3 regions of the Paenibacillus sp. S28 genome follow, and region 1 is predicted to be linked to each of the others. Evidence: predicted binding sites of a transcription regulator. Region 1 holds the regulator's gene; each other region holds the start of a gene.
The links. Region 1 encodes CtsR, which represses protease genes until heat stress. Its sites were predicted from a motif close to ATGGTCAATAAAGGTCAAACA; they were not measured.
Positions count from the first base shown of each region.

Region 1 (3,278 bases):
AATCTGATTCGAAATTTGGAACAGGTTACCTATTGCTTCGCTGCCTTCCCCGTAAATTCCTCTAACGGTGAGCCCAACTTGTGAAACGGCGGATAAAATCCGGTTGATCTGCTGGGTCATCACCAGCGCCGGTAGGTGCATCATGACCGAAGCCCGCAGCCCTGTGCCCACATTGGTTGGACAGCTGGTCAAGTACCCGTGCTTATCGTCAAAGGCGTAATCGATGTATTCCTCAAATTTATCGTCAATGCTCGAGGCCTTCTCCCACGCTTGGCGGATTTGAAAACCGGGGTATAGACATTGAATGCGAAGATGGTCCTCTTCGTTAATCATAATGCTGACCGATTCGTCCTCACTGAGGATCACCGCACCGTTCTGGGATTCATTCGCCAAATTAGGGCTGATCAAATGCTTCTCTACCAGCACCCTTTTGTCCAGCGGATCGATGTGGTCGAGCTCCACGGTATAAAAAGTTCCAAAAGACTGAAGGTGATCACTGGGAATACCCGTCAGACGTTTGAGCACTTCCTCCGACTGCTGGCGGGTGGCCAATAGCGGAAAAGGAAGATGCTGCAGGTTGCGCGCAACCCGAACCCGGCTGCTGATGACGATTTCGGAAGCATCGGCCTGGCCGCGCATCCAATCGCTCAGCGCTTTCTCGGTAAACCGGAGATTTGGCATCACGCATTCCTCCTCCTTCGAGTGAACTTTACTGTTCAGACAATTCTTTCTCAAGCTTACGGATCTGGTCGCGCAGCTTCGCAGCCTCTTCGAATTCCTCTTCATGAATACGCTGCTGAAGCTCGAGCTTCAAGCCGTCGATTTTCCGTTTGGCTTGAATTTTGCTGCCGCCTCTCTTAGGCAGCTTGCCGACATGTACGGTACTGCCGTGAACTCTTTTGAGCAGAGGGTCCAGGCGGTTGCCGAAGTACTTATAACAGGAGCTGCAGCCGAACCGGCCGATCTTGCTAAACTGCGAGTACGTCATTCCGCACTCTTCACATCTCAGCGATTGAGCAGCCTTGGCGCTGCTTGCCGCCCCTTTGCCGGCCATGTCAATGTCCATGAGACCAGACAGCAGGCTGTGTATAGAAAATCCGCCAGAGGTTCCGGGGATCATTTCCCCTTTCTCCCGGGCACAGGATTCGCAAAAATGAAACTCCGTCTTCTCACCATTCACAATCTTGGTAAAATGGAGAGTCGCCGGTCTCTTACCACATTCTTGGCAAAGCATACCGATGTACCTCCTTTTTCTCCGTAAGCCTATTTGCCTAACAAAGAAATCAGCATCGCCTTCATCAGCCGAGCACGTATCTCATCCCGGTAAGGAAGCTTGATCATCAGGCACTCTCTGGATATCGCGGCGCGCATAATGCTCGCTTCGCGTTTGCTAAGGATGCGTGCTTCCTCCAACTGATAGATCAGCCCTTCGGCCACGTTCTGATCGATGCGTTCCCCAATCGTTTGGTGGAGATGCGTATGAAGCGCCGAGTATTGCGGGAGTTCAATCCGTTGAATCCGGATATACCCTCCGCCACCGCGCTTGCTTTCCACAAGATAACCTTTTTCCAGCGTGAATCGTGTACTGATCACATAGTTGATCTGGGATGGAACGCATGAGAACTGATCAGCCAGATCGTTGCGCTGAATTTCAATCATTCCTTCGGGACTATCATGCAGAATACCCTTCAGATATTGTTCAATAATATCAGAGATATTACGCATTGTTCATCCTCCATTACGTTAAAACGTCAAGACCTTCATGGTCATTCGTTAGTCCGTTCGCATACCCATACCATCTTCTCTAAACTTAACCAATGGTCGTGGGCTCGAATCTGGATCTTAACCGGGTGAATATGTTATAACTGATCTAAACCTTGCGCACTCACTATTGTGAGTTCAACGGTAAACAAACATACATTTGAATTTACGTTGACTTTGACTTTCTTTGATCTAAATTATAACATATTCTCACGTTTTGCCAAGAGGGTGTCTCTTCATTTTTGACGTTCTCCTTCTTTTTATACCGCACCGATACAAAATAACCCCCTGCAACATATGCAGAGGGCTATTATTCTGACCGGATCCCGGCTCAATAGAATTGTACAGCAAGGTACTTTATTCCATAATTAAAAGAAGTCCATAAACAAGGTCTGTCGGGCGGGGATCCGCGCTTCCAATATGCTCACTGCCTTCGCACTGCCTGAAATTCGTCCGGATTGGTATAGTTCAGCCGGCCGTTTGAACCCCGTCAGCATGACGGTCAGTGCCTCGATGTCGCAGCTAAGGACCTCATCCTGCTGTTCTTGAGATGAATCCAGGGGAGAGACCGATGCGGTTCCGTCCGATGAAAACGACCAGCTCCAAACGCCTTCATTCCATGGTGCATACATATCCGTCAGCTGAATAGTTAGACGCTCGGATCCCCTCTCGCCGGAGGCTGTAAAAGGATAAGCTTCGACGAGTTTCTTCATATTTACGACACGGGCCATCCCATATGGAATGATCTCCTGGTTAATCCGCGGATCGGCCAAATGATATGTAAGACTGTCATCCATCGGCATGAAATTGACGATTACCTGCGTCACCATTGAATCGTGATTGGCGATGTAAGTCCATAGCGCACGACGTGCCTCATCCGTGACATAAACGAGTTCATCGATGGTGAACTCCTTGTTTTCCACCTTATAAAGAACATATCCCTCCGGCGCACCTGAAGCCGAATAATAAACCGCGGTATGCCCATCTTCATCCAGTACCGAACGGGTCCACCATTCCCGGGTTCGGACCATTAATCCATTATAACGTTTGGAAAATGCAGCATAGACCGTATCCAGAACATCCACGTCTTTGATATCCCGCCGAATCGCACCTTCAGTGATGACCTTTGCCGGCAATTTATCGGTAGAAATGACATATTTCTTGTACTCACTGAACATTTCCCAGCCGTATTTCCGGTAAAACGGGTAGGAAAAGGGGTGCAGCATGGAAAAGACCTGCCCGTTCTCATTCATCTGCTGCAGAGCGTGCGTCAACAGATGCTTAATATAACCCTGCCTTCGGTTCTCCGGCCATGTGGAAACGCTCGCAATTCCGCCCATAGGAAAAGTCTCACCTTGAACCGATACCGTAAACGGGATTAACACCAGCTTAGCAGCCAGTTGCTCATCTTCGTCAAAAATGCCCCACACCTGCTCAGGTTTAAATCGTTCTTTGGCCAGCTGCTTTCGCTCGGGAGTCATCTTGTATTGAAAAGCATATTCGCTTAGCCGAGTGCT
Region 1 is NZ_JACVTM010000027.1:59,394-62,671, forward strand. It holds gene IAE55_RS32455 (protein arginine kinase) at 1-681, opposite strand, end outside; gene IAE55_RS32460 (UvrB/UvrC motif-containing protein) at 710-1,234, opposite strand; gene IAE55_RS32465 (CtsR family transcriptional regulator) at 1,264-1,725, opposite strand; gene IAE55_RS32470 (GNAT family N-acetyltransferase) at 2,130-3,278, opposite strand, start outside.

Region 2 (3,278 bases), on a different contig from region 1:
GACAGCCGTCTTCTTATGTTCCTTGATATACGTGCTGTATTTCAGCGCCAGCTGATGGTCCGTCAAGGAGGCGGAACTGTTCACCGCACGGTACAGCGACTGTGCAGCGTTGTAGGAAATTTGATAGCCGAACTTGTCGGTCAGCTTCCGCAGGGAGACGAGCGTTCTTCCGTTTTTCAGAATGGCGTCCTTCCCGGGAACCGTCAGGACAAGTGCCTGCTTTCCGCGCGAAATGGTCAGCTTGCCTGCGGCGTACTTCGCCGACGCATTCATTTGGGAAACCGTAGAGGCGACGGGTACAAACAGTGTACCGTTATGTATAAGCGGCTGGGGCTGGTCGTAAGTGATCAGTTTGTCATTAACAGCGACAAAGACGGAAGCCTTGACAGAGGACGCCGTGCTGCCCGCGGCTGTAGCCAGCCCTCCTTCTGCCGAAAGTACAGTGCTAAAAACAAGCAGGAATGATAAGAGCCATTTCGAGTAATGCAACTTCTTTTTCAACATAATCTACCAACCTTTTTCTCTCGGATTTGGCTAAGATGTCATAGATACGCGAATCTAGTAATCTAGCACCCTTGCATTGTACCCTTCCCGGCTGGCGAGTTCAATTTCAATTCGGTAACAGTTTGATGACTGAATTGGAAGCATTTTGGGGTTGAAGTGAAAAAATAGTTCCTATTATTCACTTGACAACGGGATACCGTAGATTCCCGGGTCATTCGGCTGAAAACCGGGACCTTGCAGAAACAGGCGATAGCACTATTGAAAACGTAGCCGAAACTATTGTAGAATTTTAAGAAAAATCATCGGAGGAAATATGCCTAAACAACAAGAACCGCATTCCATTCAGGCGTGGTCTCTGATCAATCGCAAATACTTAGGAAAAGGAATCCGCGTCAAACGCTTCCGCAAGCCATCCCGCTGCCAAATCCGCAACCGCGTGCTGCTGGCCGTCCTGATGGCCAACGATATCAAGCTGTCCCAGCTGGCTGAGGACATTTCGGTTTCTTCCCGGAGCGTGAGCGCCTGGGTATATGAAGGACGGATTCCGGGAAAAAAGAATTTGGACAAGGTATGCCAATACCTGGGCTATCCGCATCACATTCTGTTTAATCATACCGTCACATCCACAAGCCCGATCATCTGTCAGCCATCCTCTTCGCGCTTCATGCGCCGGACGCTGACCCGGTCGCCTGTCAGCAACAAAATACTAACGGGGCTGTGCATGGTTCACGACCTGTCCGTCAGCGACGTCAGCGAATGGATGGACATCCATCCCGGAACGTTCCGGAAATGGCTGCACCAAGGGACGCTGCCGTCAGCCAGCTTCCAGGACCGGGCGGAACAGTTTTTCCGCATCCCGAAATTCATTTTGTTTGCCGACTGCATATTGCAAGACGAGGAATCATGACACTTTTGGCTTATTCACCGCATTGATCATACAAGGCACGCCCTGCTGTTACCGAGACATTCCGGACGGCAGGGCTTTTTTCATGCTTCGGGAGACCCGGGCCTCGGTTATATCGCAAAAAAAGTATCCGCTAAATGTGCCACACTCTTCGAATGTACATCGACAGACGTTTTTCTTTTGCCTTCCAACCGCTTTTTCCGCCTCAAGCAAGCCGAAGCGCCGAACCATACATTCTCTCAAACCTTTTTCTATATACTTACGAAAAATAACTGAAAACCTGTTGACATGTGTTCCAAGTGAGGTATAATAAGGTCAAAGAAAGTCAAAGTCAGAGCAAAAGATCAAACTTATACCGTCTGAACAACCTCTTAAGGAGTTTGACTTTCGGTGCGGCCGTCTTTGTCCTGACGGAAGTTCTGACTTTTATCCCTTTATTCCGGCGGCTGCTCCCGCAAGGCGCGGGCAGCCGTTTTCCTGATTAGGACATCCAGATGAAGTATCCAAAGATTGATTATTCCATTAACTAACGAAAGGGGCATGCCTTCATGCGCTGTCAACATTGTAATCATAACCAGGCAACCGTAGGTCTGAGCCTCACTGTCAACCATAAATCCGAGAAATTGTTTCTTTGCGAAGATTGCTATGCCAAAGTAAACGGCGGCGTGCCGTTTGCGGCCGGCTTTGGTCCTTCCGGCAGCTATTCTTCTCCGCTGGAAGATTTGTTCCGCGGCTTCATGCAATCCGGCCAGCCGGTATCCGGCGCGGCGCAGCAGCCTCCGAGAGCAGCCGCTCAAGAGGGCGGACGGCGCGGCGGCGGTCTGCTGGATCAGCTAGGACGCAATCTGAACGACGCGGCGCGCGGCGGCAAGATCGACAACGTCATCGGCCGCGATGAGGAGATCGACCGCGTCATCGAAATTTTGAACCGCCGGAACAAAAACAATCCGGTGCTGATCGGCGAACCGGGCGTCGGCAAGACGGCCATCGCCGAAGGGCTGGCGCTGCGCATTACGGAGGGCAGCGTGCCGGCGAAGCTGCTGAGCAAGGAAGTCTATTCGCTCGACGTCGCCTCCCTCGTAGCGGGAACCGGCATTCGCGGGCAATTCGAAGAAAAGGTCAAGCAGCTGATCGCCGAGCTGGAGCAGCGTAAGAATGTTCTGCTGTTCATCGACGAGATCCATCTGCTGGTCGGCGCGGGCTCCGCGGAAGGCTCCATGGACGCCGGCAACATCCTGAAGCCGGTGCTGGCACGGGGCGAGCTGCAGGTCATCGGCGCCACGACGCTTAAGGAATACCGTCAGATCGAGAAAGACGCCGCGCTGGAGCGCCGCTTCCAGCCCGTGACCGTCGACGAGCCGACTGCCGAGGAAACGATCGAAATTTTGAAAGGGCTGCGTCCGAAATACGAGCAGTTCCACGGCGTACGCTACCCGGACGAAACGCTTGAAGCGTGCGTGCGTCTGTCCAGCCGCTATATCCAGGACCGCTTCCTGCCCGATAAAGCGATCGACCTGCTCGACGAATCGGGTGCCAAGCTGAATCTGCGGGCTCCGGTCGGCAGTGCGGACGAGATCCGCGCCCGTCTGGAACAGATCACCATCGAGAAAGACGCGGCCGCCCGCGATGAAAACTACGAGCTCGCCGCCAAGCTGCGCGACGAGGAAGCCGACCTGCAGCAGCGTCTGAACGGGAATGCCGCTGCCGGAGAGGTCCTCGAAGTAACCGTCGAGGATATCCAGAACATCATCGAGCGTAAAACCGGCATCCCGGTCGGCAAGCTGCAGGCGGATGAGCGCGGCAAGATGAAAAATCTGGCCGCCCGCCTCGCAAGCCGCGTCATCGGCCAGGGCGAAGCCGTCGACAAGGT
Region 2 is NZ_JACVTM010000003.1:353,532-356,809, reverse strand. It holds gene IAE55_RS10240 (polysaccharide deacetylase) at 1-504, opposite strand, end outside; gene IAE55_RS10235 (helix-turn-helix domain-containing protein) at 818-1,411, shown strand; gene IAE55_RS10230 (ATP-dependent Clp protease ATP-binding subunit) at 1,957-3,278, shown strand, end outside.
Region 2: the regulator CtsR is predicted to act here: its motif matches at 1,720-1,740, upstream of IAE55_RS10230 (ATP-dependent Clp protease ATP-binding subunit).

Region 3 (3,278 bases), on a different contig from region 1:
GTTGTTTACTCGCTGCCAATTTCCCGGCAGATCTCGATAGCGGCCGCTTCGTCAACCACCAGAATGTCCTCGTGGCCGAATTTGAGCACCGCATGGATCGCTTTGGCCTTGCTTCGGCCGCCCGCAATGCCGATGACGGTCTCGGTCCGCATAATGTCCTCCAGCCGCAGCCCCAAAGTCATCATTTTATGAACGACAACGCCTTGTTCATTGAAATAGTAGCCAAAGGATTCGGCTACGGCTCCTTCCGACCGGATCTCCTCCACGGCGGCGGGATCCAGCCTTCTTCGGCGGGTCATCTCCATCGCGTCCCCGATGCCGTGCATGATGATGCGGCAGTGCCTGATCGCCTGCACGATCTCCTGGATGTTGCGGTCCTGCACCAGCGACTGATACGCTTCATCACTCAGGAGGTCCGGCACATGCAGCAGCCGGTACTGCGCGCCGACGCGCTTGGCCATGGTGGATGCGATCGTGTTCGCCTGAAACTCCACGCTTTCGCCAAGTCCGCCCCTAGCTGGCACGAACCAGCTGTTCTTCATCGGTACGGCCGCCTGCGGCGTCAACTGCTCCGCCACTTCGGCGAGCGTTGAGCCTCCAGTCACCGCTACGGTGTCCCCTTGGTTCATGACGCCAAGCAGCGCTTTGGCACCCGCGCGTCCCAAGTCACGCTTCGTGAGCGGCGACGATTCGCAATCCCCGGGCACGACCACGACTTTGCGCAAGCCGTACGTCTGGCGGATCTTCTCGCCAAGATCATTGAGGCCGAACAGCACTTTCACCATCGGCTCCATCTGTTCGAGCAGCTTGCTTCCCGCCTCGCTGACCCTCATCCCAGAGCTCTCGATCTCAACCAGGCCCTGGGACTTGAGAAGATCCGTCTCGGCCCGCAGCACCCGCTCGGTCATATGCAGGGATGCAGCGAGCGTTCTCCGGCCGATCAGCTCCGACAGCTTGATCTGATGAAGAATGGTATATCTGGTCTTGAGAACGTCCACGAGATCAGGCAGAAGCTGCTTTTGTATCTCTAATATATCCCGCATTTCTTTCCACTCCTGCAACTTCGCTTCCCTCTCTCCCCTGGCCCTAAAATGTCCCGGGTCAACGTTTTAAGTCCCACCACTATTCTACTCAATAATGGCGCTGGTTGCAAGTAGTCCACTGACTATAATTCACATCAGCCTTTCCTCCTATACAGCATTTTCCTGATTCGAAAAAATTAATAACTTAACCCTTGCATTTTGAGGCAAGCTATCATATAATAACTCTTGCTATTGAATTTTGCGCCCGTGGTCCAATGGATATGACGTAGGCCTCCGAAGCCTGAGATCGAGGTTCAATTCCTCGCGGGCGCGCCATTTTTCTTTAATAGAAGAGAACGCAGAACGGCAACCGTTCTACGTTATGTTTTTAACCAAACGTACCACAGCCAATCAGATGGCTATTTTTTTTACCTCGAGTTTGACTTTCTTTGACTTTTTGTTTGAAATTGTTTATCATGTGGTTAATACGGTAACAGTATGTATAGAATGACCTATTTTGAGCCAATTAAGGGAGGTTTTCCACGTGAGTTATATTCCTATGGTCGTCGAACAAAGCAACCGCGGTGAACGGGCTTACGACATCTATTCCCGTTTGCTGAAAGACCGCATCATTTTCCTGGGCACCGAAGTCAATGACGTGGTCGCCAATTCTATCATCGCCCAGCTGCTGTTCCTCGCAGCCGAAGATCCGGAGAAAGACATCCATTTGTACATTAACAGCCCCGGCGGATCCATTACGGCCGGTATGGCGATTTTCGATACAATGCAGTTCATCAAACCGGACGTATCTACAATCTGCGTAGGCTTGGCGGCTTCCATGGGCGCGTTCCTGCTGAACGCCGGCGCCAAGGGCAAACGCTTCGGCCTGCCAAACAGTGAGATCATGATCCACCAGCCACTCGGGGGTGCGCAAGGCCAGGCTACGGATATCGAAATCCGCGCCCGCCGCATTCTGAAAATGCGCGACACCTTGAACCGCATCTTGTCCGAACGTACCGGACAGCCGCTGGAGCGCATCGAGAAAGACACCGACCGTGACTACTTCATGAGCGCAGCTGAAGCGCAGGAATACGGACTGATCGATAAAGTTCTGGAAAGCACTCCAATCCAAGGCGTGTAAATATTCGCGGCTTTGGAACCGAAGAAAAACAGGGAATCTCCCCGAATCGATCCGCTTACGGATCGCCGGGAGGTTCCCTGTTTTTTTGTTTTTCAAGGCGTCAAGCAGGCTGCAAGTGCGCCCATGAACATGATTCTCACAGGCTTGACCACATCAATATATTGATGTATTATTCTTAATACCCGCTTTAAACCATCTACATATTGATTGTCAGCGGCATAGTATATATAACATAATTTCCCACAACACACCATTCATTCCGGTGTTATTTTGAGAAAATCAATTTAATTTTTCAGCGAAGCTGAACCATTCTGTGATCACAAGAATAACGACCACGATATGTGGTGTGGTTATCTTCAATGACGTCAATAGACGTTTTTTTTGCGCCCGTGACCACGGCAGAGAACATTATTCAGGAGTGAAGGATCATGCTGATCGTCTATGATTCCAAGACCGGCAATGTCAGACGCTTTATCAACAAGCTGAACATGAGAGCCATTCCGATCGAAGAGCAGGAGCAGGTGAATGAGCCTTACGTGCTCGTAACGTATACAACGGGTTTTGGGCAGGTGCCCGAGAAAGTGTCGAACTTCCTGTCGAAGAACAACCGCATGCTTCGCGGCGTGTCGGCCAGCGGCAACCGGAACTGGGGGCCTCGTTTCGCCAAGAGCGCGGATACGATATCGGAGATGTACCATGTGCCGGTCATCACCAAGTTCGAGCTTTCGGGAACGATGCGGGATACGGAGATTTTCAAAGAGAGGGTGCGGAGCATTGAAGCATATTGAACTCAACAACGAAATTATGCAGCGCGGATCGGACGGTTACTTTCAATTGGAAAAAGACCGGGAGGCGGTTGCCGCCTTTATGGAGGAAGTGGAGCGCGATACGATGAAGTTCGGCTCCCTGCGCGAGAAGCTGGATTACCTGATCAGCAACGACTACTATGAGAACGTGTTTGAGCATTACACCTACGACGAAGTCGAGTCTGTGTTCAACCTGACGGCGAGCAGCGACTTTCAATTCCAGTCCTACATGGCGATCTCGAAGTTCTACAAGGACTATGCGATGAGAACCAACGACAAGAAGCAGTATCTGGAGCAGTACCCGGACCG
Region 3 is NZ_JACVTM010000013.1:130,465-133,742, forward strand. It holds gene IAE55_RS25625 (sugar-binding transcriptional regulator) at 6-1,043, opposite strand; tRNA gene IAE55_RS25630 (tRNA-Arg) at 1,284-1,358, shown strand; gene clpP (ATP-dependent Clp endopeptidase proteolytic subunit ClpP) at 1,567-2,163, shown strand; gene nrdI (class Ib ribonucleoside-diphosphate reductase assembly flavoprotein NrdI) at 2,592-2,951, shown strand; gene nrdE (class 1b ribonucleoside-diphosphate reductase subunit alpha) at 2,938-3,278, shown strand, end outside.
Region 3: the regulator CtsR is predicted to act here: its motif matches at 1,459-1,479, upstream of clpP (ATP-dependent Clp endopeptidase proteolytic subunit ClpP).